Regions from separate parts of the Agrobacterium sp. NPDC089420 genome, predicted to be linked through region 3. Evidence: riboswitches for the same ligand, from Rfam matches in the RefSeq annotation. Region 3 holds a riboswitch; each other region holds the start of a gene.
The links. A riboswitch is a leader RNA that binds a small molecule or an ion and turns the genes downstream of it on or off. The one in region 3 is predicted to bind cobalamin.
Positions count from the first base shown of each region.

Region 1: linked by a shared signal. The riboswitch ahead of ACI2KA_RS11370 (DUF1636 family protein) and the one ahead of ACI2KA_RS08320 (CbtB domain-containing protein) in region 3 are both predicted to bind cobalamin.
Region 2: linked by a shared signal. The riboswitch ahead of nrdH (glutaredoxin-like protein NrdH) and the one ahead of ACI2KA_RS08320 (CbtB domain-containing protein) in region 3 are both predicted to bind cobalamin.
Region 4: linked by a shared signal. The riboswitch ahead of ACI2KA_RS14035 ((2Fe-2S) ferredoxin domain-containing protein) and the one ahead of ACI2KA_RS08320 (CbtB domain-containing protein) in region 3 are both predicted to bind cobalamin.

Region 1 is NZ_JBJDMY010000006.1:83,618-91,124, forward strand. It holds gene ACI2KA_RS11345 (L-fuconate dehydratase) at 1-192, shown strand, start outside; gene cobD (threonine-phosphate decarboxylase CobD) at 174-1,220, opposite strand; gene cbiB (adenosylcobinamide-phosphate synthase CbiB) at 1,219-2,184, shown strand; gene ACI2KA_RS11360 (cobyric acid synthase) at 2,171-3,628, opposite strand; gene cobO (cob(I)yrinic acid a,c-diamide adenosyltransferase) at 3,630-4,247, opposite strand; cobalamin riboswitch at 4,382-4,597, shown strand; gene ACI2KA_RS11370 (DUF1636 family protein) at 4,717-5,142, shown strand; gene cobW (cobalamin biosynthesis protein CobW) at 5,139-6,176, shown strand; gene cobN (cobaltochelatase subunit CobN) at 6,180-7,507, shown strand, end outside.
Region 2 is NZ_JBJDMY010000035.1:9,896-17,402, forward strand. It holds gene ACI2KA_RS25935 (alpha/beta hydrolase) at 1-747, shown strand, start outside; gene nrdF (class 1b ribonucleoside-diphosphate reductase subunit beta) at 776-1,750, opposite strand; gene nrdE (class 1b ribonucleoside-diphosphate reductase subunit alpha) at 1,767-3,956, opposite strand; gene nrdI (class Ib ribonucleoside-diphosphate reductase assembly flavoprotein NrdI) at 3,944-4,342, opposite strand; gene nrdH (glutaredoxin-like protein NrdH) at 4,355-4,576, opposite strand; cobalamin riboswitch at 4,888-5,112, opposite strand; gene ACI2KA_RS25960 (nucleoside triphosphate hydrolase) at 5,246-5,875, opposite strand; gene ACI2KA_RS25965 (ATP-binding cassette domain-containing protein) at 5,872-6,654, opposite strand; gene ACI2KA_RS25970 (ABC transporter permease) at 6,654-7,507, opposite strand, start outside.
Region 3 is NZ_JBJDMY010000004.1:315,132-322,638, reverse strand. It holds gene ACI2KA_RS08335 (type 1 glutamine amidotransferase family protein) at 1-492, shown strand, start outside; gene ACI2KA_RS08330 (hypothetical protein) at 662-976, opposite strand; gene ACI2KA_RS08325 (CbtA family protein) at 981-1,694, opposite strand; gene ACI2KA_RS08320 (CbtB domain-containing protein) at 1,705-1,887, opposite strand; cobalamin riboswitch at 2,047-2,286, opposite strand; gene ACI2KA_RS08315 (c-type cytochrome) at 2,487-3,407, opposite strand; gene ACI2KA_RS08310 (c-type cytochrome) at 3,495-3,929, opposite strand; gene ACI2KA_RS08305 (LysE family translocator) at 4,047-4,676, opposite strand; gene ACI2KA_RS08300 (helix-turn-helix transcriptional regulator) at 4,810-5,529, shown strand; gene ACI2KA_RS08295 (metallophosphoesterase) at 5,759-6,610, opposite strand; gene ACI2KA_RS08290 (superoxide dismutase) at 6,720-7,322, opposite strand; gene ACI2KA_RS08285 (hypothetical protein) at 7,416-7,507, opposite strand, start outside.
Region 4 is NZ_JBJDMY010000007.1:300,163-307,669, reverse strand. It holds gene ACI2KA_RS14055 (methyltransferase domain-containing protein) at 1-365, opposite strand, end outside; gene ACI2KA_RS14050 (ABC transporter permease) at 422-1,183, opposite strand; gene ACI2KA_RS14045 (ABC transporter permease) at 1,183-2,097, opposite strand; gene ACI2KA_RS14040 (ABC transporter substrate-binding protein) at 2,103-3,599, opposite strand; gene ACI2KA_RS14035 ((2Fe-2S) ferredoxin domain-containing protein) at 3,616-4,407, opposite strand; cobalamin riboswitch at 4,499-4,691, opposite strand; gene ACI2KA_RS14030 (LysR family transcriptional regulator) at 4,870-5,787, opposite strand; gene ACI2KA_RS14025 (thioester reductase domain-containing protein) at 6,127-7,356, opposite strand; gene ACI2KA_RS14020 (SDR family NAD(P)-dependent oxidoreductase) at 7,370-7,507, opposite strand, start outside.

The sequences.
Region 1 (7,507 bases), on a different contig from region 3:
CTGTCGATGATCGACTATCTCGTGGTTTCAGGCACCAAGGAAGGCCGTGTGATCGAATATGTCGACCATCTGCACGAGCACTTCATCGAGCCCTGCGAGATTCGCAATGCCGCCTATATGCCGCCGAAACTGCCGGGCTTCTCCATTGAAATGAAGCCGGAGTCGATCGACACCTACACCTTCGAGGGATGATTGAAAGATGACAGCGCTTTTTCGAGGCGCTGCCATTCCTCTTCATGGCCGGGAAGGCCGAAACGCGTGTCGTTCGGCCTTTCATCGAAGATGCGGGTCAGGATGCCATGTCGGCCGAGATGGCCGAACAGTGCCTTGGCACGCCCGTCCCGCACCAGCGTGAACAGGGACGTGCCGCCGGCCATTGTCAGCCCTGCCTTTTCCAGCAGGTCATTCATGCGCTTCGCGTCCTCTGCGAGCCGCAGACGCATGGATGATTGCCATTCCCTGTCCGCCAGCGCTTCGGTTGCAATATGCAGCGCCGGGCCGGAAACCGCCCAGGGGCCAAGCCTGGCTTCCAGTTCGACAGCGATATCGGGATTGGTAATTGCGAAACCCAGACGCACACCCGCCATGCCGTAGAACTTGCCGAAGGATCGCAGCACCACCAGCGCGTCGCCGCTGATTGCATCCGCGAGGCTTTCGGCGGCGCCCGTTTCGATGAAGGCTTCATCAACGACGACCAGACCGCCCTTGCGGCCTATCGTCCGGGCGAGCGTCAATAAAGCTTCGCGATCCGTGATGCGACCATCGGGATTGTTGGGATTGACCACCACCGCATAGCCGCAAGCCGACAGGCCGTCGAAGTTTTCCACTTCGGCGACGGCAAGCCCCGCCATGCGGGCGGTGCGCGCATGTTCCGCATAGGCGGGTGAAAGCACGGCACCGTTTTGGGCTCCACGCTGGATGGCGATCTGCGCCAGAAGAGGCATCAGCATCTGGGTGCCGGGAGAGAGCGCCACATGGCCCGCGGAAGGCGCGCCGAAGTGGTCTGCCGCCAGTCGTTTCAGTTCATCGGCGGCACCAGGTTCCGGCAGGCGGGCGAATGCGCTGGCAGGAACGGGCGAATGCGGATAGGAGTGCGGGTTGATCCCGGTCGAAAGGTCGATCCATGGTTCAGGCGCTTCCGGAAATACCAGGCGCGCCTTGCCGAGATTGCCGCCGTGACGGATCGCAGCCTGCGCCATTTCTGATACTGTTTCGCCCATGTTCTTTGCTCTCGCTTTTCTGTCGCTCGTGATCGAACGCCTGACCGGCTATCCGGACTGGCTGTTCAAACGCATCGGCCATCCCGTTACCTGGATTGGTTCGCTTATCGCGCTCATGGACAAAAAATGGAACCGGGAGAGTGCGTCATTTTCAAAGCGCAAGGTAGCGGGCGTGGCGGCGCTTTCTGTTTTCGTCGGGTTGACCGTGATTTTCGCGTGGTCTGCGCAATCGATTCTGCTTCTCTTGCCCTTCGGCCTGTTGCCGGTGGCGGTCCTTGGCGCTTCGCTTCCGGCGCAGAAAAGTCTGGAGCAGCATGTGGAGGCCGTCGCCATGGCTTTGGAACGCGAAGGGTTAGAAGGCGGACGCAGGGCGGTTTCGATGATCGTCGGGCGCGATCCGCAAAAACTGGACGAAGCGGCAATCTGCCGGGCGGCGATCGAAAGCCTGGCCGAGAACTTCTCCGATGGCATCGTTGCCCCTGCCTTCTGGTTGGGAATGCTGGGTCTGCCAGGCGGTGCGGCTTACAAGGCGATCAATACGGCCGACAGCATGATCGGCCATCGTTCGCCGCGCCATGAGGCCTTCGGCTGGGCATCGGCGCGGCTGGACGATCTGGTCAATCTGCCGGCCTCGAGGCTCAGTGGCGGTCTTTTCGTCCTCGCTGCGTTTTTTGTAAAGGGTGCGTCGCCCAAACGGGCCATTGCCGCGATCCGCCGCGATGCGCGCCACCACCGTTCTCCCAATGCCGGCTGGCCGGAGGCGGCATTGGCCGGCGCTCTCGGTTTCGCGCTTGCCGGGCCGCGTTCTTATGGCGGCCAGATGATCGAGGCGCGTTTCATGGGCGAAGGTGGAAGGGCAACATTGGTTGCCGGCGATATTCGCACCGCGCTTCGCCTGGCGCGGACCGCCGACCTCCTGATGATTGGCCTGTTCGGACTTCTTGCAATCCTTATCGCGCTATAGAAAGCAGCCTGTCGAGATCGAGGTGCTCTTCCATATGCGCCGCAAGACGGTCGAGGACGGCCTCCACCTGCTGATCGTAGTTCAGGTCCGTGCCCTGCCCGCCGAGACGCTGCAGCCATGCGCCGCGCTGGCGGTCATCCGCGAAAAGACCGTGAATATAGGTTCCGAAGATGCGGCCGTCTGGAGAAACGGCGCCGTCTGCATGTCCGTCAATCGTCGAAAATGGCAGGTTGCCTGTGGTGCAGGTGGTTTCACCGACATGCATTTCATAGCCGGATAAATCAACACCGTCGAAACTCCGGCCCCGCACGGAAACGAGCCGCTTGTCACCGGTCAAAACCGTTTCGACATCCAGCAGGCCGAGCCCGTCAACGGTAGACGGCGGCCCTTCGATGCCGTCGGGATCGGCAACGGCTGTTCCAAGCATCTGGTATCCGCCGCAGAGGCCGAGAACGTAGCCGCCGCGCCGGGCATGGGCCTTGATATCGATGTCCAGCCCCCCCTCCTTCAGCACGGCAAGATCAGCGATGGTCGATTTCGAGCCGCAAAGCAGGACCAGCCGGCAATCGGCGGGAATGGTTTGACCCGGCCTTATGCGGATCAGCTCCACATCCGGTTCCATGTCCAATGGATCGAGATCGTCGAAATTGGAAATATGCGGCAGGATCGGCACGGCGATGCGGATTTTTGCGCCGGGCTTCTGCTGGGCCGGACCGGAAAGCCCCAGCGCATCTTCCGCCGGCAGTTTGGCGGCATCGGAAAAATGCGGCAGAAGCCCGATGGATGCCCAATCGGTCTTTTCCGCAATTATCCGCATCCCGTCCGCAAACAGCGCCGGATCGCCGCGAAATCGGTTGACGATAAAACCTTCGATCATCGCTGCGTCATCGGCGTCGAGCACCGCCTTGGTGCCGACGAGGCTGGCGATGACGCCGCCGCGGTCGATATCGCCGATCAGGATGACGGGGGCATCGGCGGCGCGGGCAAAACCCATATTGGCGATGTCGTTGGCGCGCAGATTGATTTCCGAGGCGCTTCCCGCTCCTTCCACCAGGACAAGGTCGGCTTGTTGTTTCAGGTGCTTGAAGCTTTCGAGGACACGCGGCATCAGCCCGGCCTTCATGTGTTGATACTCGGCGGCTTTGGCGTTGCCGAGGATCTTGCCCTGCACCACCACCTGCGCGCCGGTCTCGCTCTGGGGTTTCAAGAGAACCGGGTTCATGTGCACAGAAAGCGTTACGCCTGCCGCCCGCGCCTGCAACGCCTGCGCCCGGCCTATCTCGCCGCCATCGGCGGTCACCGCCGCATTGTTCGACATGTTCTGCGGTTTGAACGGCATGACGGAGAAGCCGCGCCGCGTGAAGGCCCGGGCAAGCCCCGCGACCATCAGCGATTTGCCGACATCCGAGCCGGTTCCCTGAAACATCAGCACCCGTGCGGTCATGTCAGAATTCTATCCCGGCTTGAGCCTTCACGCCCGCCTTGAAGTGGTGTTTCACCAGCGTCATCTCCGTCACCATGTCGGCGACGTCGATGAGGGGTTGTTTGGCATTGCGGCCAGTGATGATGACATGCAGATCGGGCCTGCGGCGGACGAGCGTTTCGACGACCTCCTCCAGCGGCAGGTAATCGTAACGCAGTGCAATGTTCAACTCATCGAGGATCAGAAGGCCAATGGTCTCGTCGGCCATCAGGGTCCTTGCTTCTTCCCAGGCCTTAGCGGCTGCGGCGACATCGCGTTTCAGATCCTGCGTGTCCCAGGTGAAACCCTCGCCCATGGTGCGCCAGACGACCTTGTTGCCGAACAAAGTCAGCGCCTGCTGTTCGCCCGTCGACCATGCGCCCTTGATGAATTGCACGATCCCCACCCGCCGCCCGGTGCCGAGCATGCGCAGCGCAAGGCCGAAAGCGGCGGTGGACTTGCCCTTGCCGGGGCCGGTATTGATCATCAGCAGGCCTTTCTCGATGGTTTTTGCCGCAACTTCGGCATCCTGCACCGACTTGCGGTTGACCATTTTCTGCCGGTGGCGTTCGGCTTCGTTGTCGCTGATGTCGCGTGTCATCGCATGTTCCTTCTCATCCAGCGGCGCGGGGCCGTACGGCGCCGCCATTCGGAGCGGCGACTATACCCAATTTGCCGCACCCGGCAATGCGCGGGGGGACAGGGCGCGGCATTGACCCTTACGCCCGTTCAGCCTAAGGGTAAGTCACTGACGGTCTTTTCCCGGCAACGGGAAAAGCTAAGAGGGAACACGGTTCCAACCCGATTACCGGGTCACTCCGTGGCTGCCCCCGCAACTGTGAGCGGTAAGCCCGCACCGTAAAGCCACTGGACCTGCGCGATGGTTCGGGAAGGCGGTGTCAGGGTGTAGAGCCGCGAGCCAGGAGACCTGCCGTTTCAGGAAAACGTCTGCCGGGCGGGGTGCTCCGGTCAGTCGGTCAGATCGAACATCCGGTTTGCGCCTGTCCGCATGCCGTTTTCGATATCCGCACCCCCGAGATTTTTTTGCAAGGCGCGGGAAACGATACGGTTTGGATATTTCAGCGGCATCTTCATGTGCAGGCGGAAACGCGCGGGACGAAACGGCGTCCGGCGTGACCGTCTTCGTTTGCAGAAGCTGTCGTGATGAAGCCGATCCCAATGCCGAACCGCGCCCCGGTTCCCGTCTCGCCGATGCCGTGATCGCAAAAGCGGAAGAAGCACGCGTCGTCGTCCGTTCCGTCAATTGCCTTGCCAATTGCAAGCGCGGCCTCAGCGCCGTGCTGCGCAGTGCCAATGGCTGGTCCTATGTTTTCGGCGGGCTGAACCCCGGTGACGCGGAAGATTTGTTGACCGGCGCACGGCTGCTGGCTGCTGCCCCCGATGGCCTGATGCCCTGGCGCGGCCGCCCCGAACCACTGAAGCGCGGCATGGTGGCGCGCGTTCCCCCATTCGATTTTACCGAGGAGAAATTATGAGCACCCTTCTGGACCGCGTTCCCTGCACGATTGTTACCGGCTTTCTGGGGGCGGGAAAAACCACGTTGCTGCGCGGACTTCTCGAAAAGCTGGACGGCAAGCGGCTCGCCATCATCGTCAACGAATTCGGTGATATCGGCATCGATGGGGAAATTCTCAAAGGCTGCGGCATCGAGAGCTGCCCGGAAGAAAACATCGTCGAACTGGCCAATGGCTGCATCTGCTGCACGGTGGCGGATGATTTCCAGCCCGCCATCGAACAAATCCTCAGCCGCCGGCCGAAGGTGGAGCATATCCTCATCGAGACATCCGGCCTTGCCCTGCCGAAGCCGCTGGTGCAGGCCTTCCAGTGGCCGGCGATCAAGAGCCGTGTGACGGTGGACGCGGTGGTCGCCGTGGTGGATGGCGCCACCCTTGCAGAGGGGCAGGTTGCCCACGACATGGAAGCGCTGGCCGCCCAACGGGTCAATGACGAGGCGCTCGATCATGACGATCCGGTTGAAGAGGTTTTCGAAGACCAGGTGGCCTGCGCAGATCTTATCGTGCTGACCAAGGGCGACCTTCTGGATGATGCCGGCCTCGACAGGGCGAAGGCGCATGTGCTCGATCATTTGCCGAGGGCTGCGAAGATCGTCGTCGCGTCGAATGGCGCCATCGATCCCGCGGTGCTGATCGGCCTTGGCCTTGCGGTGGAAGAGGATATCGAAAACCGCCGTACCCACCATGATGGCGCGTTCGACCATGAACACGACGATTTCGACAGCTTCGTCATCGACCTGCCGGCCGTCACCGATCCGGAAGCGCTGGCGCTTCGTATCGCCGAGACGGCGGCTGCCGAAAATGTGCTGCGCATCAAGGGTTTCATCGAGGTCTCCGCCAAGCCCATGCGCCTACAGGTGCAGGCGGTCGGCAGCCGCGTCAACCATTATTACGACCGTCCCTGGGCGGCGGGCGAGGAGCGCCGCAGTCGTCTCGTCATCATCGGTGAAAAAGGCATCAATCGTGAAAAAATCGAACAGATGCTGGCTGCCTGACCCATGCATATCCTGGCCACCACATCCTCGTCTCTGGACGATCTGATCGAGCCGGTTGATCTCAACCAGCCCCGATCGGATGTGGTGATGCTGTCTTTTTCGGCAAGCGATCTTGCCGGGCTTGAGCGGGCGTGGCGGCGGGAGGGAAATACCCTCCCGTCTTTGTCCGCCGCCAACCTTTCCGAGCTTCGGCATCCCATGTCGGTCGATCTGTGGATCGAAAAGACGGCGGCGCACGCGCGGGTTATTGTTATCCGGATTCTCGGTGGGGCGGAGCGCTGGCGTTACGGCGTCGATCAGCTCGCCATTCTGGCGCGGCGGCGCGGTATCAAGCTTGTGCTCTTGCCGGGTGAATGCAGCGAAAGAGATGAAAAGCTCGAAACGGCCTCCACCGTGGACACGTCGACGCTGACCTCCATCCTCTCCTTATTCCGGGAGGGCGGACAGGAAAACATGGGGCGTCTTGCCGCCGGCCTGGCTGTTTTGGCAGGCGGCGGAAAATGGCCTGATACAGAGGCCGAACCTCTGTCGAAAGCAGGCTTTTATCGACCGGATCTGGGTGTCGTGGCGCGGGACGAGGCTTGTGCCGGTTTTCTTGCAGGCGCACCCGTTCTGCCCATTCTCTTTTATCGGTCCATGCTTCTGGCGGCGGATGCCGCGCCTGTCGATGCGCTGTTTCACGCACTATCTGCGCGCGGTTTTGCGCCGTTGCCGATTTTTGTCAGCGGTCTGAAGGATGGGGAAGCCATCCGTTTCCTCGAAACCGTGCTTCCCGATCTTCAGCCCGGTGCCATCATCGCCGCGACGGCCTTTGCCAGCCAGATCGATGATGGCGGCAAGACTCTGTTCGACCGCGTCGGCGTTCCCGTTTTTCAGGTGGTGATGGCAACCACCCGGCGCGACGGCTGGGCGGACAATGCACGCGGGCTCAATCCGTCCGATCTTGCGATGCATGTCGTCTTGCCCGAGTTGGACGGCCGGCTTCTCGCCGGTGCGATTTCGTTCAAACAGCCACGGCTGGATGGCGGCGCCAGCCTCCTGAATGTGCCGGAGGCGGACCGTGTCGAACAGGTGGCAAACCGTATCGCGGCATTCCTGCGCCTGAAACAGGCTTCGAAACAGGATCGGCGGATCGTCATTCTGATGCCGGACTATCCCGGGGCGGCGCCGGGGCGCACCGGTTATGCCGTTGGTCTCGATGTACCGCAAAGCGTGCTTGAAATGCTGCGCGATCTTGCCGATGCCGGCTATGTGGTAGAGGATATTCCGCAAACGGCGCGAGCGCTGCTCAATCGTGTCGAGCAGCAGAATGCGGTGATTGATCTTTCCGG
Region 2 (7,507 bases), on a different contig from region 3:
GGCAAGCAGATCGCACTTTTTGTACACGGCTATAATTACAGCTATCAGGAAGCACTCTTCCGCGCGGCGCAGATGGCGGCAGACGCCAATATGAACGGCGTACCGCTGGTCTTTTCCTGGCCGTCGCAGGCCACCGTCGCCGGCTATGTGGCCGACAAGGAATCAGCGACCTTTTCACGCGATGCGCTCGCCGCAATGTTGACCGATCTCACCCGTCAAACCCCGAAGAAAAGCGTTGTCGTGTTCGGGCACAGCATGGGCGGCTGGCTGGTCATGGAGGCGCTGCGACAATTGCGCTTCGAGGGCAGGAACGATGTCATCGCCAAGCTGCAGGTGGTGCTGGCTGCGCCCGATATTGACGCCGATGTCTTCCGCAAGCAGATCGAGGTTGTCGGCCGGCTCAGTCCGCCGCTCACCGTTCTCGTGTCCAAGGACGACCGCGCGCTCAAAGCCTCTTCCATTCTCGGTGCGGACGTCACCCGTATCGGCGCGCTGGATGTCACCGACCCACAGGTGCAGGAAGCCGCTCTGAAGGAGGGCGTGCAATTCGTCGACATCTCAAATCTGAAGGCTTCGGACCCGCTCAACCACGACCGCTATGCGGCGCTGGCCTCCATGGTGCCGCAACTGGAGGCAAGCAGGCGCGGGGGTGACATCAACAGTGCCGGAGCCTTCGTTTTCGATGCGATCGGCGCCACCGTCGCCAGCCCCTTCCGCCTTGCGAGCAAGGTGGTGAACCCGCAATAGCCTTGCGGGTCCTGTCGGCATATCGGTTTCAGAAATCCCAGTCTTCGTCTTCGGTCGCAACCGCCTTGCCGATGACATAGGACGAGCCGGAGCCGGAGAAGAAGTCGTGGTTTTCGTCGGCATTGGGCGAGAGCGCGGAGAGGATCGCCGGATTGACCCGGCAGGCTTCGGCGGGAAACAACGCCTCGTAACCCAGATTCATCAGGGCCTTGTTGGCATTGTAGTGCAGGAACTGCTTGACGTCCTCCGTCAGGCCGACGCCGTCATAGAGGTCCTCGGTATATTTCGCCTCGTTGTCGTAAAGCTCCAGAAGCAGGTCGAAGGCGAAATCCTTGATCTCCTGCCTTTGCGTCTCACCGACCCGATCCACCGCCCGCTGGAACTTGTAGCCGATATAATAACCATGCACGGCCTCGTCGCGGATGATGAGGCGGATGAGGTCGGCCGTATTGGTGAGCTTGGCCCGGCTTGACCAGAACATCGGCAGGTAGAAGCCGGAATAGAACAGAAAGCTCTCCAGGAACACGCTGGCGATCTTCTTCTTCAGCGGATCGCCGCTGTCGTACTCCCGCATGATGAGCGCGGATTTGCGCTGCAGGAACTCGTTTTCCTCCGACCAGCGATAGGCATCGTCAACGTCGGGGGTGAGGCAGAGCGTCGAAAAGATCGACGAATAGGAGCGGGCGTGCACGGCCTCCATGAAGGAGATGTTGGAAAGCACCGCCTCCTCATGCGGCGTTGCCGAATCCGCCATCAGGCGCACGGCCCCGACGCCGTTCTGGATGGTGTCGAGCAATGTCAGGCCGGTGAAGACACGGATCGTCAGCTTCTGTTCTTCCGGCTTCAGCGTTCCCCAGGAGGGGATGTCATTGGAAAGCGGTACTTTTTCCGGCAGCCAGAAATTCGAGGTCAGGCGGTTCCAGACTTCGAGGTCCTTGTCGTCCTCGATCCGGTTCCAGTTGACGGCGCGGATGCGGGACGCGGGTTTAACGGCGATGTTCATTCTCTTGTCCCTCAAATCAGAGCGTGCAGGAAACGCAGCCCTGAACCTGCGTGCCTTCCAGCGCCATCTGGCGCAAACGGATGTAATAAATGGTCTTGATGCCCTTCTTCCAGGCGTAGATCTGTGCCCGGTTGATATCGCGCGTCGTCGCCGTATCGCGGAAGAACAGCGTCAGCGACAGGCCCTGATCGACATGCTGGGTGGCCGCCGCATAGGTATCGATGATCTTTTCGGGGCCGATCTCATAGGCATCCTGATAATATTCGAGATTATCGTTCGAAAGATAGGAAGCCGGGTAATAAACGCGGCCGATCTTGCCCTCCTTGCGAATCTCGATCTTCGAAACGATCGGATGGATCGAAGAGGTCGAGTGGTTGATGTAGGAGATCGAGCCGGTGGGCGGCACGGCCTGAAGGTTCTGGTTGTAGAGGCCCGATGCCATGACCTCCTGCTTCAACGCCGCCCAGTCCGCCTGCGTCGGAATGGCGATGCCAGCTTCTTCGAACAGCACCTTCACCTTCTCGGTGGCAGGCAGCCATTCGCGGTCGGTATATTTGTCGAAATACTCGCCTGACGCATATTTGGAATTTTCAAAGCCCTTGAAGCTCTGGCCCCTTTCCACCGCCAGCCGATTGCTGGCGCGGATGGCATGATAGGTCACGGTGTAGAAATAGATATTGGTGAAATCGATGCCTTCTTCGGAGCCGTAGAAGATGCGTTCGCGCGCCAGATAACCGTGCAGGTTCATCTGGCCAAGCCCGATGGCGTGGCTGGCATCATTGCCCTTTTCCACCGAGGGGACGGAGGAAATGTGGCTCATGTCCGACACCGCCGTCAGCGCGCGGATGGACGTTGCGATCGTCTTGCCGAAATCGGCGGAATCCATTGCGGCGGCGATATTGAGCGAGCCGAGATTGCAGGAAATATCCTTGCCCATATGGCTATAGGACAGATCGGGATTAAATTCGCTCGCTTCGCTGACCTGCAGGATTTCCGAGCAGAGATTGCTCATGCTGATGCGGCCGGCGACCGGATTGGCCCGGTTCACCGTATCTTCGAACATGATGTAGGGGTAACCGCTCTCAAACTGGATTTCGGCGATGATCTGGAAGAACTCGCGCGCCTTGATCTTCTTCTTGCGGATGCGGCTGTCGGCGACCATCTCGTGGTATTTTTCGCTGACCGAGATTTCGGTGAAAGGCACGCCATAGACCCGCTCCACATCATAGGGCGAGAACAGGTACATATCCTCATTGTTGCGGGCGAGTTCGAAGGTGATGTCCGGGATCACCACACCGAGCGACAGGGTCTTGATGCGGATTTTTTCATCCGCATTTTCGCGCTTGGTATCGAGGAAGCGCATGATATCCGGGTGGTGGGCGTGCAGATATACCGCACCCGCGCCCTGACGTGCGCCAAGCTGGTTGGCGTAGGAAAAGCTGTCTTCCAGAAGCTTCATCACCGGGATGACGCCGGAAGACTGGTTTTCGATCTGCTTGATCGGAGCCCCGGCCTCGCGAATATTGGTAAGCGACAGCGCCACGCCGCCGCCGCGCTTGGAAAGCTGCAGCGCCGAATTGATCGAGCGGCCGATGCTTTCCATATTGTCTTCCACGCGCAGCAGAAAACACGAGACCAGTTCACCGCGGCTCTTCTTGCCGGCGTTGAGAAAGGTCGGCGTTGCCGGCTGGAAACGGCCGGAAATGATCTCGTCCATAAGATCACGGGCCAGCTGCTCGTCACCGCGTGCAAGAGCCAGCGCCACCATGCAGACGCGGTCTTCGTAACGCTCGAGATAACGTTTCCCGTCGAAGGTCTTCAGCGTGTAGGAGGTGTAATATTTGAAGGCACCGAGAAAGGTCGGAAAGCGGAATTTCCGGGCATAGGCCTCGTCGTAAAGGTCGCGGACAAAATTGAAGGAATACTGATCCAGTACCTCCTGCTCGTAATATCCCTCCGTCACCAGATAATCGAGCTTTTCCCGAAGGTTATGGAAAAACACGGTGTTCTGGTTGACGTGCTGGAGGAAATATTGCCGGGCGGCAAGGCGATCCTTGTCGAGCTGGATCTTGCCGTTTTCGTCGTAGAGGTTCAGCATCGCGTTCAGCGCGTGATAGTCCAGACCGGCATCCACCGGTTTCTGGCTTGCGGCTGGCGGCTGTGTGGCATCCTTGTTGCGCAGCGCGCTAGAGGTCAGCGTGTCCAAAATCGTTCCAATCCATGTTTGACGTTGGCGACATCTTCCTCCGTGCCCAGAAGCTCGAAGCGATAGAGAAACGGCACCGCGCATTTGCGTGAGACGATGTCTCCGGCGGATGCGAAAGCTGCGCCAAAATTCGTGTTGCCCGCCGCGATGACGCCGCGAATGAGATTTCGGTTGGAGGGTTCGTTCAAGAACCGGATGACCGGCTTGGGCACGGCCCCTTTGGTTCCGCCGCCGCCATAGGTGGGGGTGACGAGCACGTAGGGCTCCGACACCTGAGGCACGTCATCCTCGACGCCGAGCGGCAGGCGAAACAATCGCCGTCCCAGCTTCAGAAGGAAACGATGGGTGTTTTCGGAACGGCTGGAATAATAGACGATCAGGCCCATCGCCCCGCCGCCTCAGCTGATCGCGCCGATCATGTCCGGCCGGAAACCCGCCCAGTGCCGCTCGCCGGCGACAACCACCGGCACCTGCATGTAACCGAGACCGCGGACATGATCGAGCGCATCCGCATCTTCGGAAATATCGACGATCTCATAGGGGACGCCGATGCGGTCCAGCGCACGATAGGTGGCGGTGCATTGGACGCAGGCGGGCTTGCTGTAAACGGTGACGGTCATAATTTCCTCTCTCGAAGCCGATTTTGGACACGGCTCAACATTGCCGATTGCAATTGCGATCGGGCGGCGATGGATCTGTCATTCAGGTGAGGCGCATAGCCCGGGCGTCCTGTCGCATTTCCGGAGGGAAACCGGGATCCGGTTTTCCTGACGGCGCTTCAAGCCGCGCAGAATCACTTTCTACGCCGATGAGCGCAGCAACTTAAAGAAATGCACTGGCATGACTTCACCCCGAAGCTTGTTCTGGAGGGGGCAGAAAAGGGCGAACGCAAATCATTTGCGTCATACACCTTCCTCCGGACACCCCGCCCGTGGACGTTTGCGCTCAAGGCAGGTCTCCTGACTTGCGGGTCAAAACATCCATTCCAGCCTTCCCGGAGCTTTTGACCCCAGTGACCCAAATCGGAACGATGCTCACCGCTTACAGTTGCGGGGGCAGTTTCGGACTTGCTCCGCCATGATGGCGTCACGCACCGAATTCCCGTCTTAGCTCCCGACGCTTGCGAATCGGAAGAACCTCGAACACCACATATAGTATATGAGGAAATTTTCTCGTCAATAAATAGACAGGCGAAAGCCCCACCCTGTGGATCAAAAAGATTCAACACATGGTCAACAAAGACTTAAAGGCCTATGCGCCTTGTCGCTCAGGGACGGAAAAGCGTTAATCTATTCCCAGATTTCGATATGAATATCGGCAGGACGGGCGTTTTCGATCACCCTTTTGCCATTGGGAAGATCGTTTGCAAAAAGTTTGGCGTGGATTGCAACCGCATCGAGACCGTAACCCTGCCATCTGTTGCGCAGCCTCTCCTCCAGCACCGCGACGGACGGACCCACAAAAATGGTGAGATCGAAGCTTGTGGAAAGCGTCGTCCAAGGCGCTTCGTTCAGCAGCAGATAATTGCCTTCCGCCAAGATGAAGCGTGTTTCCGGCGCAATCGCCCGGGCAGAGGCGATTGCGATTTCGCGGGAGCGATCAAAAACCGGGACAAGTACCTCCTGCCCGCCCTTGCGGACGGCGCAGACGATATCGAGGAAACCACGCACGTCGAATGTTTCGGGCGCGCCCTTTCGCGACAGCAGTCCCCGTTGTTCGAGAATGCCGTTATCCATATGAAAGCCGTCCATGGGCAGCACGGCGGCCGTTTCGCCCCGCGCGCGCAAGGCATCACAAAGGGCATCCGCCAGCGTGGATTTGCCGGCCCCAGGGGGACCGGCAATGGCAATGATGAAACGGGATCGACCCTCTGCCCGTCGAAGCACGTCTTCGACGATCGTCTCAAGCTTCAGCGTCATGCGGCAAGCGTTTCCTTCGGCGCTTCCTTGGCGCCGGTCATGAAGGCGACGGCGTCGGACATGGAATAGTCCTTTGGATTGATGACGCACAGGCGCTTGCCGAGCCGATGGATATGGATGCGATCGGCAACCTCGAACACATGCGGCATGTTATGCGAGATCAGAACGATCGGCAGGCCGCGGGAACGTACATCGAGAATAAGCTCCAGAACGCGGCGGCTTTCCTTGACGCCAAGTGCTGCCGTCGGTTCGTCAAGGATGACGACCTTGGAGCCGAAAGCGGCCGCACGCGCCACCGCCACGCCCTGACGCTGGCCGCCAGAGAGGGTTTCCACCGCCTGATTGATATTCTGGATCGTCATCAGGCCGAGTTCGGAAAGCTTCTCCCGGGCGAATTTTTCCATGGCCGGGCGGTCAAGCGCCCGAAACAGGCTGCCCTGAATGCCGGGTTTGCGGATTTCACGGCCGAGGAACATATTGTCGGCTATGGAAAGCGCGGGCGAGAGGGCGAGGTTCTGGTAGACCGTCTCGATGCCCGCCTTGCGCGCCTCGATCGGCGAGCGGAACTGCACGGGCTGGCCTTCCAGCCGGATCTCTCCCTCATCGGGCGTCACCGCGCCGGAAATCGCCTTGATGAGAGAGGATTTGCCGGCGCCATTGTCGCCGATCACGGCCAGGATTTCGCCTGGATACAGATCGAAATCGGCATGGTCGAGAGCGGTCACGCGACCATAGCGTTTGACGAGATTGCGTGCTGTGAGAATGGGTTCTTTTGCCATCAGCCTGCTACCTTTCTGATCCACTGGTCGATTGCGACAGCCATGATGATAAGGACGCCGATCAACAGATAGGTCCATTGCGGGTCGGTGCCGATGAGCCTGAGGCCGAGCGAAAAGACGCCGACGATCAGGGCGCCAAAGATCATGCCCATGATGGAGCCGCGTCCACCGAACAGCGACAGGCCGCCGATAACCACCGCGGTGATGGATTCGATATTGGCAAATTGACCGGCGGTCGGCGAAACCGAGCCGATGCGGCCGATCAAGGCCCAGCCGGCAAAGGCGCAGATAAGGCCGGACAGCGTGTAGACGGTCGTCAGCATGCGCTTGACGTTGACGCCGGCAAGTTCGGCGGCGTCCGGATCGTCACCGACAGCATAAAGATGACGGCCCCAGGCGGTGCGGTTCAGCACATACCAGAGCAGCGCGACAAGCAGGACCATGGCGATGACGCCATAGGTGAAAACCGCGTTGCCGAAACGGATATTGGCGCCGAAGAACTGCAGGATCGGCGCCTGCTGGGCGATGTCCTGGGCACGGATAGTCTCATTCGCCGAATAGAGGAAATTGGTCGCCAGCACGATCTGCCACATGCCGAGCGTGACGATGAAGGGCGGCAGACGCATGCGCGAGACCAGCACACCGTTGATGAAGCCGCAGAATGCGCCGACGGCGAGGCCACAGAGAATGGAAAGCTCCGCCGGCAAACCGTAACGGAAGGTGAACTGCCCCATGATGACGGAGGAGAGAACCATGATCGCGCCGACCGACAGATCGATGCCAGCCGTCAGAATGACCAGAGATTGCGCCGCGCCGACGATGCCGACGATCGCGACCTGCTGCAGGATGAGGG
Region 3 (7,507 bases):
AGCTATCTCGGCGTCGAGATCGTTCATGCCACCCCGGACGGGCGGCCGGTAACCTCGATGGGCGGGCTGAATGTGACGCCCGACGCCTCCTATGACGCGCTCGATCCCGTTGATTTCGATGCGCTCGTCATTCCCGGCGGTCTCAGCTGGGAAAAGGGCACGGCCGCCGATCTTGGCGGGCTGGTCAAGCGGTTTCGCGAAAAGGACCGGCTGGTTGCCGGCATCTGCGCGGCGGCAAGCGCGCTGGCGGGCACCGGTATCCTGAACCATGTAGCCCATACCGGCAATTCGCTCGCCTCACACAAGGCCTATCCGGCCTATCGTGGCGACGGCCTTTATCGCGACCAGCCGAAGGCGGTCAGCGACGGCGGCGTCATCACGGCCGCCGGCAGTGCGCCGGTCAGCTTTGCGGTAGAAATTCTGAAAAACCTCGGCCTCTTTGGTCCGGAAGCCGAGTCGGAACTTCAGGTTTTTGCGGCGGAGCATCGGTGAGGCGGACCGGCCTTTGCCGTCTTTAATATGCTCTCTCCGTCATTCCGGCCTTGAGCCGGAATCCAGCCGACGCGCGTCTGCGCGGCGAAAAGAGTCTTTTCAGCCCAAGGACTTGGGCTGACTGGATCCCGGCTCAAGGCCGGGATGACGGAGGTGAGAACAGCGATGACTACCGCCGATCAAGCACCCGGCACACACGCGCCGCAAACTCCGGCTCCTCGCCGGCAATCGCACGGCGAATATCGCGGCTGTTCAAATGCAGGCTGCGGCCGGCGGGCAAATTCGAACGTTTGATCTTGCCGAGCGCCGCAGCGATAAAAGCAGCCTCGTGTTCATGAAAACAGGCGAGGGCCGCCTCGCGACCCGGTGTTGCCCCAAGAACAGCCTTGAAGGCAAGGCGGTGCACGGCGCAGAAAGCGCCGTGACCGGGAACGGCAAAACGCAGCGCATCGAGTTCCTCACTCCATTGCGCTGCGTCCTGCATGGTTTCAAGCCTGCTGGAAGCGCTTCAGGAAAAACGCGCTCAACGTACCGATCAGCGCCCAGAAAACGAAGCTGGTGATGGTGGCGGCAACGATGAACTGTCGCTCCAGCGGCAGCGGCGCCAGCGCATGTTCGCCTTCCGGCGGCAATGGCGCGCCCACCACATGCGGCGCGACGATCAACACCAGAGCCAGAATGATGGCCCAGGGTTCGCGGCGAAACGCGATCAGCGCAATGCCGCCCGCGGTTGCGGCGACCGTCGAGAGCCACCAGATCTGCCGCGCCTCAAGGGCTGCAGCCGGGCTGCCCGGCAATTCCGGCGGCAGGCCGATCATCGGCGCCAGCATGACGGCGGCGAAACCGGCGACACCCCACAGAAGACCCTCGCGCCAGCCGGCATCGGCGCCGCGCAGCGAGATGAGGCCGGTCAGCACCAGCGCATAGCCGATGGCGGTCAGCACATTGGCGGCAACGGTATAGGCGGTGCGCTCGAAGCCATCGGCCGGAGCCCAGGCCTCGTCATTATGCTCATGGGCAGGAGCCGCAGCACCGGGCGCCGTCGCATCGTGACTGTGGGCCGCTTCGCCGCCGGCGCTTTCATAGGTTTCCGCCTGAAGGATGAGCGGCGTGGTGCCGAAAGCCTGCATGGCCGAGACGGCGAAACCGCCGACGATGCCGACGAGAACGGCGGTAAAGACGATATTGCGAAAAAACGACATGCCGCGCCCCTCAATGGCAGGGGAAGGCATTGGCATGACGCGTGTCATGCGCGGCATTGTGAACGGCTTCCACATGCGAAAAGCCGACAAAACCGACGACGAACAGGCCCAGCACGATCGCCGTCAACGATTGCGCGACGCTGGCTGTTTTTGCGGAAACGGCGGCATTGGCCGTATTCTGCTGGATTGACATGGTGACCCCTCTCCCGGCGCGACCCCGCGCCATAAGATGCGGCCGAATGGCCGGAGCCACGAGACCACATGCGATACACTTCACCACGGGGATACGAGACTGACACAGGGGCATCGAACCGACGGCCCTGACATTCCGCTCTTCCGGACACCCCGCCGGCATGGACATTTCCGTGATGGCAGGTCTCCTGGCTTGCGGGTCAAAACCTGAAACGCCTTCCCGGTATCGCCCTCGTCTTATTGGAAACCTCGGTTTCCGACGGGATGGCTTGCCAGTGGCATTTCGTTTCAGGCTCTCCGCTCACAGTTGCGGGGGCAGCCACGAATGAGGATTCTCCCTATCGTGTTCCCTTTTCACCTTCCGGAACGTCCGGAAGGAACCATCACAAGGTTGTTATCCGCCGGGCGCGAACGGGAGTCAATGGCACGGTTGGTTTGATCTGCTGGCGGGGGCCGTTGGGCCGCCGTGCTCTCGTCCGTCATCCTCGGGCCTGTCCCGAGGGTTCAATCACGTATCTTACAGTCGATCGGTTGCAGATGCTCGGGACAGGCCAGAGCATGACGTGGAGCGCGTGGCGAGTGCAACTCAGCCATGCCCTTTTATCGCGACGGTATCGCCTTCAGATAGGCAGCAATCGCATTGCGGTCTTCCGCCGTCAGATGCGCCATGTTCTGCTGCACCTTGACCATGGAGCCGCCGACGCTGTCGAATTCCGGGGTGAAGCCGGTTTCCAGATAGCCGGCAATATCGGCCGTCGTCCAGGCGCCGATGCTGTCGGAGCCGGGCGTGATGTCGGGAATACGGCCCTCGCCTTCCGGGTTGGGGCCGCCGGCCAGCCACTTGTCGTTCAGGAAACCGCCAAGCGCATCACGCGGCGTGTGGCACTCGCCGCAATGGCCCGGCCCTTCCACCAGATATTGGCCGCGCAGCAATTCGGCATTGGCGTTGGCAAGTTCAACGCGGGCCGGCGCCGCCGTGTCGAAATAGAGGAATTTCCAGCCGCCCAGCGCCATGCGCAGGTTGAACGGGAACGGCAGGTCGTGATCCGGCGCGTCGTTCTGGCTGGCCGGCAGGGTTTTCAGATAACCGAAGAGGTCGTTGACATCCTTCTGCGTCATGCGCGCATAAGAAGCGTAGGGGAAGGACGGATAAAGATGTTCGCCGTTCTTTCCCACCCCGCGCGTCATGGCATCGCCGAATTCCGCCAGCGTCCAGCCGCCGATACCGTGCTGCGGATCGGAGGAAATATTGGGCACATGGAAGGTGCCGAAGGGGCTTTTGAGCGCCTGTCCGCCGGCGAGCGTCAACAGCGCATCGCCGGTGGCATCCGGCGCGGCATGACAGCTTGCGCAGCCGCCCGCCCAGAACAGCGTTTCGCCATTGGCCAGATCCGGCTCGCCGAGGCTCACCCAATGGCTGGGGGCCTGGCGCTCGGGCGCCGTGACCCAGGTGAAAATTCCGTAGCCCGCAATGGCCGCGACCACGGCCCCGCCCAGAAGCTTCGTCCAAATGGAGGACATACTCCTCTCCCCATTCTCACCCGACCTGACCAGGTGTCTTTCGAAAAGAAAAACGCCGCCGGGAAGCGGCGTTTTGACATTCGCGATTTATTTCTTCAGACGATAGGTCTGGTGGCAGGTACCGCAATCGGCGCCAAGCGTCTGCATGGCGGTGGTGACGCCCGCCTGGTCGGTGGGGAGATTGGCAAGAACCGTGTCGGCATCGGCGCCGAGCTTGGCCGCCTTGGCCTTGAAGTCGTCGAAATTTTCCCAGATGGCGGGAGCGGCGGCGCTGCCGGTCTCGGTGCCGGCGGGGAACTGGTCGGGGAAAGCCTTGGCATTGGTGCTGATGGTCGTCACGGCGGCTTTCACGGCTTCGGCATCGAAGGGCTTCTGGCCCTTGGAGATGGCGGCAAGCGCCCCCATGGAGCCGCCGATCTGCTTCATCATGCCTTCACGCTTTTCGACTTCGCCGGCAGCATAGACCGCTCCGGCGCAAAGACAGCCGAAAAGCATGGCCGCCGCGATGGTTTTCAGTTTCATAAACTCTCTCCTTGATTCCGGCCGGGGCCGGAGGCTTGATGGAACAGCGCGAGGATGCCCTGTCCGCAAGGCGAAAAGAAGTCACATTGCGGTGAATTTTATCGTGAAAACAGAAGTCTAGGACAGGGCCTCCCAAAGTGTCAGCAGGGCTGCGGCAACCAGCATGAAACCGGCGGCGCGGCCGATGAAGATGGTGGCGCCGGGCGAAGACACCAGCCATTGCCGACTTTTATCCGCCGTCAGCGCCAGCGCGCCATAGACGGCAAACTGCGTCGCCGCCACCATCACGCCCATGACCAGCCCCTGCATCCAGATCGGGCCATAGGCCGGTTTGAGGAATTGCGGATAGACGGCCATCATGAACAGATAGGCCTTCGGGTTGGAGAGGCAGGTCAGCACCGCCCGCCAGAACGCCGTTCTCACCGAAGCGCCCGCCTGCGCCTCGCCGCCATTAACGACGATGGCGCTGCGCATCAGGCCGATGCCGATCCAGACCATATAGGCAGCCCCGGCAATCAGAAGCGGCAGGAACAGCGACGGCATCCAGGCGGCGAGCATGCCGACGCCGGCCGCGCCATAAAGCGAATGCACGATGCCGCCGGCGCTCATGCCGCTTGCAGCCGAGAGGCCGGTTTTCCTGCCGCCCGTCAGCGCGCTTGCCAGCACGAACAACATGTCCATGCCGGGCAGGATGATGATGCCGAACAGGACGAGAAAGAAAAGCCAGAGATTTTCGGCGTAACTCATGTCAGTATCTCCCCAGACGATCCATGACACATTCGGGAAAACCCCTGTTTCTCAATGTGTTTTTCCGTTTATAAGAAAACCCAACTGACAGCGTTATGTCAGTTGCCTGGCGGGGCCACAGGGAAAGGCGGCAATGCGCAAGGCATCGAGACTGTTCGAGATCATCCAGATCCTGCGGCTGGCGCGCCGGCCCGTTACCGCCCAGACGATTGCCGAAACGCTGGAGGTGACGGCACGTTCGGTCTATCGCGACATAGCCGCGCTTCAGACCATGCGCGTGCCCATCGAAGGCGAGCGCGGCGTCGGTTATATCCTGCGTCCCGGCTTCAGCCTGCCGCCGCTGATGTTTTCCATCGAGGAAACGGAGGCGATCGTGCTCGCACTCGCCATGGTCGACCGCATCGGCGATACCGAATTGCGGCGGGCGGCAAAAAAGGCCGGCGACAAGATCGTCGCCTCCCTGCCCGAACCGCTGTCGAAGACGCTCTGCGCCAATGCCCTGCACGCCTGGGGCATCATCGCGCCGGCGCCGGCGGGCGTCGATCTTGCCACGGTCAGGCGGGCGGTGCGCGACGAGGAACGGCTGGATATCGGCTATCGCGACGAAACCGGTGCGGAAACGCAACGGCGGATTCGCCCGATTGCGGTGATCTATTATTCGCAGACGGTGAACATCGTCGCCTGGTGCGAGCTGCGGCAGGCCATCCGCAACTTCCGCTCGGACCGGGTGCTGAGCTGCGAAACGACCGGCAGCTTCTTCAAGCTGGAAGGCGAGAAGCTGCGGCAAGTGTGGATGAGCGGCTGGCAAAGCAACCAGTTGGGAAACAGAACTCCGGAACGCGCGGCAGATTGAGCTGGCGGTGCGACGAGCACGAGATTTAGTGCAGCGCGCAGCCTCTGTTATGTGTCGGAGCACCCCTCTCTGCCCTCATTCCTGTGCTTGTCACAGGAATCCAGTCGACGCGCGTCTGCGCGGCGAGAGGACTCTTTTCAGCCCAAGGACTTGGGCTGGCTGGATTCCTGTGACAAGCACAGGAATGAGGGCTTCGAGAGAGGTCCGGCATCACAGCAAGGCAGCACTTCTACCGCAAATACTCCAGCACCCGATCCTCCTCGCGTCCAAAACCGCGAATGACGATCCGGTCCGCAAAGACATCGGCGATGGCGAAGGTGTTCTGGTCGGGCGTATCCACCATGCCCTTGAAATTCACGAAGTGGGTGGCGCCCAGCAGGCCGTAATTGCCCTCGTGATTATGGCCGTTGAACCATGCGGCGACCGACGGATGGCGGCCGAGGAGATCGAGGATGCGCGGCGCGTCCCACATGTTGTGGGCATTTTCCGGATAGACGGGATAATGGCACAGCACGATCACTTTTTCGCCCGCCGCATCCGCCTTTTCCAGAACAGTCCGCAACCATTCGAATTGCTCGTCGCTGAGCGAGGCGTTCCACTCCTGCGCATTGATCGCATCCGCATCCTTGAGACCCTTCAACCGGTCCTGCGCGATTGCGCGGCGCGGATCGCCGGGCGGCGGGGCAAAAAGGCTGACCTCGTTACCATCAAGCACCACGAAGCGGATATCCCCGATGGCGAAATCATGCCAGGGAGCGGACATGCCGAGACGGGCATGGATATCAGGCAGATGCTCGGCGGCGACAGCGAAGTCGTGATTGCCCGGCAGCAGCACCGAGCGGTGTCGAAGCCCATCGTAAACGGCAAGGATTGCATCGAAATTTTCAAAGCCGCGGTCGATGATGTCGCCGAGCGTCACCACGAAGGCGAGGTCTTCTCGGTTGAAGCTTTCTATCGCCTCCGAGAGCTTTTTCGGGCTTTCGGCGTAATAACGGCCCATATCCGGACGGGGATCGGCATCGGCATATTGGGGATCGGCGACGATGCCGAAGGAGAAGAGAGGGAAAGTTTTTTCAGTCATGATGCGCCGCGATAAACCCGGCTGATGACAGGCTTGTGACAAGTGGAGGCGCAGAAAGCAGAACACCCGGCGTAACCGCCGGGTGTTCGAAAATTCCGTTCCGCAGGCCTTACTTCACAGCGGCTTCGTAACGCTCCAGGACGTAGTCCCAGTCGATGAGGTTGTCGACGAAGGCTTCGAGGTACTTCGGACGCAGGTTGCGGTAGTCGATGTAGTAGGAGTGTTCCCATACGTCGACGCCGAGGATGGGATCAGCGCCATGAACCAGCGGGTTTTCGCCGTTCGGGGTCTTGGAGATTTCAAGCTTGCCGTTCTTGACCGAAACCCATGCCCAGCCGGAGCCGAACTGGGTGGTGCCGGCAGCGATGAAATCGGCCTTGAACTTGTCGTAACCGCCGAGATCGGAGGCGAATGCCTGTTCCAGCTTGCCCGGCAGCTTGTTGCCGCCGCCGCCCTTCTTCATCCACTTCCAGAAATGGACGTGGTTGTAGTGCTGGGCCGCATTGTTGAAGAGACCGGCATTGGTGCCAAAGGACTTCTTCACGACTTCCTCGAGCGACAGGTCGGAAAGACCGGCTTCGGCCGCAAGCTTGTTGCCGTTGTCGACATATGCCTTGTGGTGCTTGTCGTGATGGAACTCGAGCGTCTCGCGCGACATGTAGGGTGCAAGCGCGTCGTAGTCGTAGGGGAGTTCGGGAAGTTCGAAGGCCATGGTTTTTACTCCTTTTTGCAGCGGGTTACCGCTCCTAGAAACCGTGTGAGCGGACCATAGGAGCGAACCTCAATTTGGGCAACCTGCGAAATATCAAAATGTTCCGACAAAAGAGAAAATTCCTCTCAACAGCGCCGCCACCATATTTGTTTCACAACCCTGGCGTACCGTTTTCCACCCTATCG
Region 4 (7,507 bases), on a different contig from region 3:
CGGCAGATGATTGCGTCATAGCTGGCATCGGGCTCCATGGTGTTTTCGGCATCCGCCATGATGAAACGCAGCCGCGGTTTGCCGGCGTGTTTGGCGCGCGCCACGGCCAGCATCGCCTCTGAGAAGTCGAGCGCCGTAACATCGTGGCCAAGATCGTGGATGAGCCGCGTCACCTCGCCGGTGCCGCAGGCCAGTTCGAGAACCCGTTTCGGTTCCGGGCCGATCAGCTGCCGGATCGGTACCTGCCACGCATCGGCTTCGGGACCGGCGGCGATCCTGTGTCCGAAAGCGAGATCGAAGGTCTCCGATCTTTTCGACCAATAATCGCGGATTTCTTCCTTCAGATCGAAATTGCCGCCAGCCATCGTGTCGTTCCTTTTGTGTTCTCTTTTGTGTTCCATGTCCAAGCCTGGCGAAATCATCAGTCGCAAACGTCGAATACGGTATTGAGTGTCGCAACCGTGATGGCGATTGCGATGCCGGGCCAGATCATCAGGCTCGGATGATCGAAGATGAAAACGCGATATTCGAACAGCATCGAGCCCCAGTCCGGCTTCGACGGATCGGCGCCAAGCCCGATGAAGGCCAGCGAGGCATAGGCGGTGACGGCAAAACCAGTCTGGTTTCCGGTGTGGGTCACCATCAGCGGCAGGATATTCGGCAGAAGATGCCGCAAGACCATCCGCAACGGCGGAACGCCCAGCGCCTGCGCCGCGTGCACGAAGGGTTGTCCAAGCACACGCCGGCTGAGGGAATGGGCAAGCAGGGCGGTCGGGCCGATGCCGGCAAGCCCAAGCGCCAGCCCGGCCGTCATCGGCGTCAGGCCAAAAATCGCCGCCGCCGTCAGGGCGATGATGAGCGTCGGAACGGTGATGAAGAATTCGCAACAGCGCAATACCGCCCTCTCCTGCCAGCCGCCCAGCACCGCGGCGCCGGCGCCAAGCAAGGTGCCGCCGGTAAAGGCGATGGCGCCAACCGACAGAAGCACGAGCGCGGTGCGCCACCCGCCCGCCATGAGACGCGAAAGAAGATCGCGGCCAAGATGATCGGTCCCCAGCAGATGCTGCAGCGTCATGCCGGAATGACGGGCGAGAATATCCACGGCATCCGGATCATATGGTTGCCAGACGGCGCTCAGGAGCAGGAAAAGCGCCAGGGCGGCGAGTGCGAAATACCGGACCATCAGGCGAGCCGCGGATCGAGAAGGCGCTGAAACAGCTGCACGATCAGGTTCATGACAAGCAGCCACAACGCGATGACCATCACATAGGCCTGCAGCACCATCTGGTCTCGCACCGCGATGCTCTGCACGAGGAACTGGCTGATGCCGGGAAGGTTGAAGAGGATTTCCATGGTCGCCGTCGAGCCGATGACCCACCCCGCCTCCGAACGCACCGCCGAAAGCAGGGCGTAAAATGCGCCGCGATGCGCGTGGCGCCAGAGCGCCTGGCGGTGTGAAAGCCCTTTGGCGAGAGCGGTGCGAAAATATGGCTGCCGCGTGGTCTCGATCATGTCGCGACGGTAGATGCGCGCAAACACGGCGGCCGAATGTGAGGCGATGAGAAGGACGGGCAGAACGATGGCGGTAATGTCGGTTGCGAAGGGACGGATCCAGCGCAGCTGGACGCCGAGAACCCAGAGCAGCACAAGCCCCAGCCAGAAACCGGGAACAGCCTGCACGAAGACCGAAAATGCCCGGCTGGCACGATCGGCAATGCCGCCCGGCCGCGCCGCGGCGCTGAAGCCGAGCGGCACGGCGACGGCGATGGCGACGAGCAGGCCGGAAACGCCAAGCAGGAGCGATATGGGCAGGCGGTCGCGAAACTCCGCAAAAACGGCTTCACCGGTACGGAACGATCGGCCCCAGTCGCCGGCGACGAAATCCGCAAGCCAATGCAGATAGCGCAGGATGAGCGGACGATCGAGGCCCCACCCTGCCCTCAGCGCCGCAATGGTTTCACTCGTGGCTGTCAGGTTCCAGACCCGAATGGCGATCTGCACCGGATCGGCGGGCATCCATGCGATGAGCGTGAAGGATGCGAATGAAAGCGCAATCATTCCCAACACGGAATAGAGGCCGAACCGGAGCAATTGCATCGAGCCTATTTCGCCTCGCCGATATCGGCCCGCAGGACGTAGTAATCGGAGCCCCAGGGTTCGTAATTCTGCAGCCGTTTCGAAAGGCCGACATACCACACCGGCGAGACCAGGAAGGATGCGGGAACGTCGGTAAACAGCTTCGCCTGCGCATCAAGGGCGATCGTGGCACGTTCACCGGCGTCGCCCGCCGTCGCGAAACGGTCGAGAATGGCATCGAATTCAGGCGAGGCGTATTTTGCATAATTGAGTGAGGCGTCGCTGCGCAGCATAGAATTGAGGAAAAACGCCGGGTCTCCGTTCGGGGCGGTATGCTGCGCCCAGAGCGCGATGTCGAACTCGCCGGCCGCAGCCACGTCCTGAATATTTTCCACGACCTTGGTATCGAGTTCGACGCCAATTCTGGCAAGCTGCGCCTTGACCACCGGCAGCATGGTCACGAGGTCCGGGCGCTGCGGATAGGTAATGGCGAGAAGGCGTAGCGGTGTGCCATCCTTCTCACGCTTCCCGGCCCCGTTTTTCGCCCAGCCGGCTTCGTCGAGAAGCGCGTCGGCTTTCGCAAGATCGGTCTGCCGCTGCTCCTTGCCGGCAAAGGGGAAATAGGCGGCATAAGCGCCTGTGGCCGGTTCGCCGCCATTGATGGCGGCCGCCAGTTCCTTGCGGTCGAAGCCGAGATCGAGCGCCTGGCGCACCCGCACGTCGCTGGTCACTGGCCTTCTCGTGTTCAGAAAGGCGAGATATTGATAACCGACCGGGAACGATTTGATCGTCAGATCCGGATTGGCTTTAAGGCGGCTGACGACTTCGGACGGCAGACCGAAGGCAAGATCCAGTTCGCCGGCTTCCAGTGCCAGTGTCATGCTTTGCGCATCGCCGAATCTGCGAAAATCAACCGGAGAACGCGAATTCGCGCCGGCAAAATGGGTGTTCGGCGTGAGCGTCAGCGATGTGTCCGCCTTGAAATCCGCAATCTGATACGGCCCGGTGAACAGGGCTTTCCCATCGGTTGCAGGCTTGTAGGCGATCAGCGGCCATTCCGCAAAAAGCGCCTGGAGAAAGGCCACCGGCTTTTCCGTCGTGATCATCAGCGTCAGGTCGTCGGCCGCCTTGAAATCCAGCTTTCCGCCCGTTGCGAGCGCCGCCTTGTTGGTCGCAAATGTATGATCGAAACCGGCGGCAAGGGCAGCCGCCGTCACAGGCGAACCATCGGAGAAGGCGCGGCCCGGTTTCAGTGTCACTTTCCAGTTGAGATCACCGGTGCGTTCCGCTTTTTCGGCAAGACCGGGCACAAGCCGCCCTTGCCGGTCGACGGTGAAGAGGTTTTCACCCACGCCATGGCTGACGAGCGCCCAGCCGTTCGATCCCTTCGCCGGGTCGAGACCGCTCGTGATATAGGTGGCGCCGACGCGCAATGGTTCGGTGGCGAGAGCGCTGGCGCCCACGCCCGTGATCAAGGCCGCAAGCCCGGCCGCGGCCAGACGTGAAAAGCTCTTTGCCGACATTCTATTTCCTCTCATTTTATTGGGGCAGATTGCGAAGCCGCTGTTTGCGGCCGGTCGGGTGATAGGCGAAATCTTCAACGACGCGGCCACCCAGCAGGTGTTCGGCAACGATACGGTCGACAGCCTCCTCCGTGACGCCGCCATAATAGGTGCCCTCGGGAAAGACCTGCAGGACAGGCGCAAGGTTGCAGGGGCCAAGACAGGTGGACTTGGCGGTCATGGTGCCCTCACCCGTGACCCGAAGCTTCTGCCGTTCCTGCTGGTTGCGCAGATGGCCCCAGATCGCATCCGCACCCGCCGAATTGCACGGACCACCCTGGCAGACAAGCACGCGACGCTTCTGTGCCGGCACCAGAGACCCCTCGCCGGCGGACCGGAGCGACGCCGGAAGATCAAGCGGCTGCGCCGTTTCGGCAAGATCTTGAAGCAGGCGCGCCATCAGGCTGCTCGATGTGGGGCTTGCCGTGACCGAAAGGGATGGCCATGGCCTGACATCGCCTGCCCGCCATCGTTTCAGTGTCTTCGTCATCCAGTTGTGAAAGCTCGGCTCCAGCGGCAGCATCAGCGAAATGATCAGGATATGGCCGACACCCTCATCGATCAGCGCAAACAGCGCTTCGCGGAGTGACGGCGTTCCCTGCTCCGTGAAGGCGATGCGAACGGTCTGCGCGCCGCAAAGCCCCTCGGCCTGCACCGCCAGACGCTGCATGTCCTGATGCGGCGCGGCGGCAAAGGCCGATTTGGCGACAAGCAGCACGGCGTCAGGCGCAGCTCTCCGGTATTGGGTTGGGTCGGTCCTGTCTGTCACATTGCCTCATTCACGAGGCGGCGTCGAAAATGACAGGGTCTCCGGCAAGAAACCGGACACAGCCATCATTCCCATGGCACCCCCCGACCACGGAATTACTTGATGTCAGGCAGGTCTCCTGGCTTGCGGGTCGAGGCCGTCTCACCTGTCTTCCCGGCATTGCTGCCAGTGACATCGTTGGCGATCGGCTCACCGCTTACAGTTGCGGGACAGCTCCGGATTTCAACCGGATTCCCTCTTAGCTTCCGCAGGGTGGCGGAAGAACCATGACGGAGCGACCCTACACTGCCGCCGGTTACTGTCAACCGCCTGCATGGGTAGTCTGAATTCTGCGCAACAGATCCTTGCAGATTTGTAACGTTATAAAGTAACGTTAAGCATGAGACATGGGAGGCCGTCAAGGCTCTCTTTCATGAAACTGGCCGCAAGACCGCTGGTAATCAGCTGTCGGATGTCTGTGGCTCACGTCTCCGAGCGACAGGCGCCGGGAACCTCGCCTTTTGCCATTGTCAGATAATCGACCACGGCGCGGGCATGCACGGGAAGTCCGGCGAAACTTCGCGCGCAGATCAGAAGATGCCGGCTTGCCCAGACATCGGAGATCGCGACGGTGCTGAAGGGCAATTCAGCCTGATATCTCAGGGCGTAAACCTCCGGCACGATGGCAAGCCCGACACCGCTGCTGACCATGGCGCAGATATCCTCGAAACTATCCAGACGGATGCGCAATTTGAACGGCCGGCCCTCGCGCGCCGCATGGATTGCCAGATGCCCCTGAAGCGCGCTTTCCGCCGGCAGCCCGACAAAAGGCTCGTCGAGAAGTTCCACGAAAGCGACGGTAGTCCGGTCCGCGAAAGGATGGCTGGCGGGTGTGATCAGAACCAGCCGGTCGATCTCGAAAGGACGCGTTTCCAGCGTTCCCGTATCGGTCGTATCCGCCGCAATGCCGAGGTCGGCTTGCCCGGCGGCCACCGCCGCAACCACATCCGGGCTCTGGCGCTCCTCGAGGTCTATGTCGATCGTCGGATGATCCACGAGATATTGACGAAGCGCGGCGGGTAGATGCGCCATTGCCGCGCGGCCGGAAAATATGCGGATCTGCCCCCGCAATCCGCGCGCATAAAGCTGCAGATCACCCCTCATCTGCTCCATCTGCCCGAGAACGATGCGGGCGTGGTGGGCCAGCGCCTCCCCTGCCGGTGTCGCCCGGACACCGCGGGCGCCACGATCGAGAAGCGATACGCCGCTCATCTCCTCCATGCCGCGGATACGGGCGCTCGCCGAAGGCAAGGCCATGCCGGAGCGATCTGCCCCCTGCGTAATGCTCTCCGCCTCGACCACGTGAAGGAACAGACGGAGGTCGGTCAAGTCGAAGCGCATTCGCCCCCTCCAATCCGGACCCTTCGGATTCTCCTAAGGGCTCCCTTGTATCTTCCGCATTGTGCGAAGTCACGGATCGCGATCATTGTCGCCACAGTTTTATTGACCCGGAACAACAATCCATGGATGCCTCAGAAGCCCTCCTCCGCGCCATCGCCTTCAGATTGATGTTGCTTGTCCTCGCTGTTTTTGCCGCAAGGGCGCTTCCCGACAACAGACCGGCCATTGACACAACCGTGACGGCGGCGGTCGCTTACGGATCCCTATCTTCGGACCGCGCCATCACGGCTGACGCGATCTTGCACGACTAGAAGCCGGGTGCGGCTGCGCAACGCGAAATCAAACCAGCTTCGCATCGTAAAGCCGCTCCATGAAACCGCGCGGCGCCACCGTTCGTGAAATTTCGGCCAGCGGAAATCCGCTTCCGGCCAATGGCAGAAAACCTTTCTCGAAGGCATAGTCGAGATAACGCATCATCAGCATCACGTCGCATTCGTGGCAGCTTATTCCGGTTCCGGCGAGTGCTTGGCGGGCATTGCTGGTGTCGTATCTGGCGCTGTCACGCACATAGTCGGCATTGCCCAGCATCGACAGAAGGTCGGTGAAGACCGAGCTGTAGGCCTTGCCTTCACGCAGCATCCGGCCCTGATTGAGCGCATCGAAATAATTGTCGCGCGACAGTTCCCGCACGACGTAGCCGCAATCGCGCACCTGTTCCACCAGCGTATTCCAGTCGATCGGCCTCGGATTGACGAGATTGAAGGTGCGGCGATTGTGGGCGCGCCAGTTCATGGCGAGGTGAAGGCTCGCCCGCGCCACATAATCGACCGGCGTAATGTCGAAATCCTCGTCCGATGCGAAGGTGAAGCCGGTTTCCACGATGGCGCGCACGGCTTCGTAATAGATTCCCTTCACCTTTGTCTGTGTCAGCGGATAACGACCGGTGCGGCTGTCGCCCCAGATATTGCCCGGCCGCACGATGATGAAATCCAGCCCCTTTTGCCCGGCGGCATGCATCAGCTTTTCCGACTCGAATTTGGAGCGTTCGTAGTCCATGTCGGGAAAACGCTGACCCACATCGAGCGCATCCTCAAGCAGCGTGAACTCTTCATGCAGCTTGTCGCCGATCACGCTGAAGCTCGATGTGTGCATCAGCGGAATGTTACCCTCTAGGCAAAACTCCGCCATATTGGCCGAACCGCCGACATTGACGGGCGCGATCTTGCCGTAGGAGGCGATGAGGTTCACATTGGCCGCGCAATGCAGCGCAAGATCGACCCTGGCGGCAAGATCATGCCACACCTGCCGTTGCAGGCCGAGCTGCGATCTGGACACGTCGCCGAGAACCGGCACGATGCGCGCGGCGGCTTCGCCCTTGAGACTGCGCTCCTCGTCGTAGCAGAACAGGACGCTCTCGATCTTGCCCATCGCCTCCGCCGTATCGGCGGCGCGTACGAGGCAATGAACCGTGGCCTTCGTCGTGCTCAGCACCTCCTGCAGCAGGCGCCCGCCCATGACGCCCGTCGCCCCGGTCAGCAGGATATTTTCCACGCCGTTATGATAAGTCATTGCCGATCTCCGTTCAAAGCGTTCCGACCCGCATGCCGCCATCCATCGGGATCACCGCGGCATTGAGATAATTGGTTTTGCAGGTGGCCAGGAAAGTGACGACTTCCGCCACGTCTTCCGGCGTGCCCCATCGCCCGACCGGCACGATCGA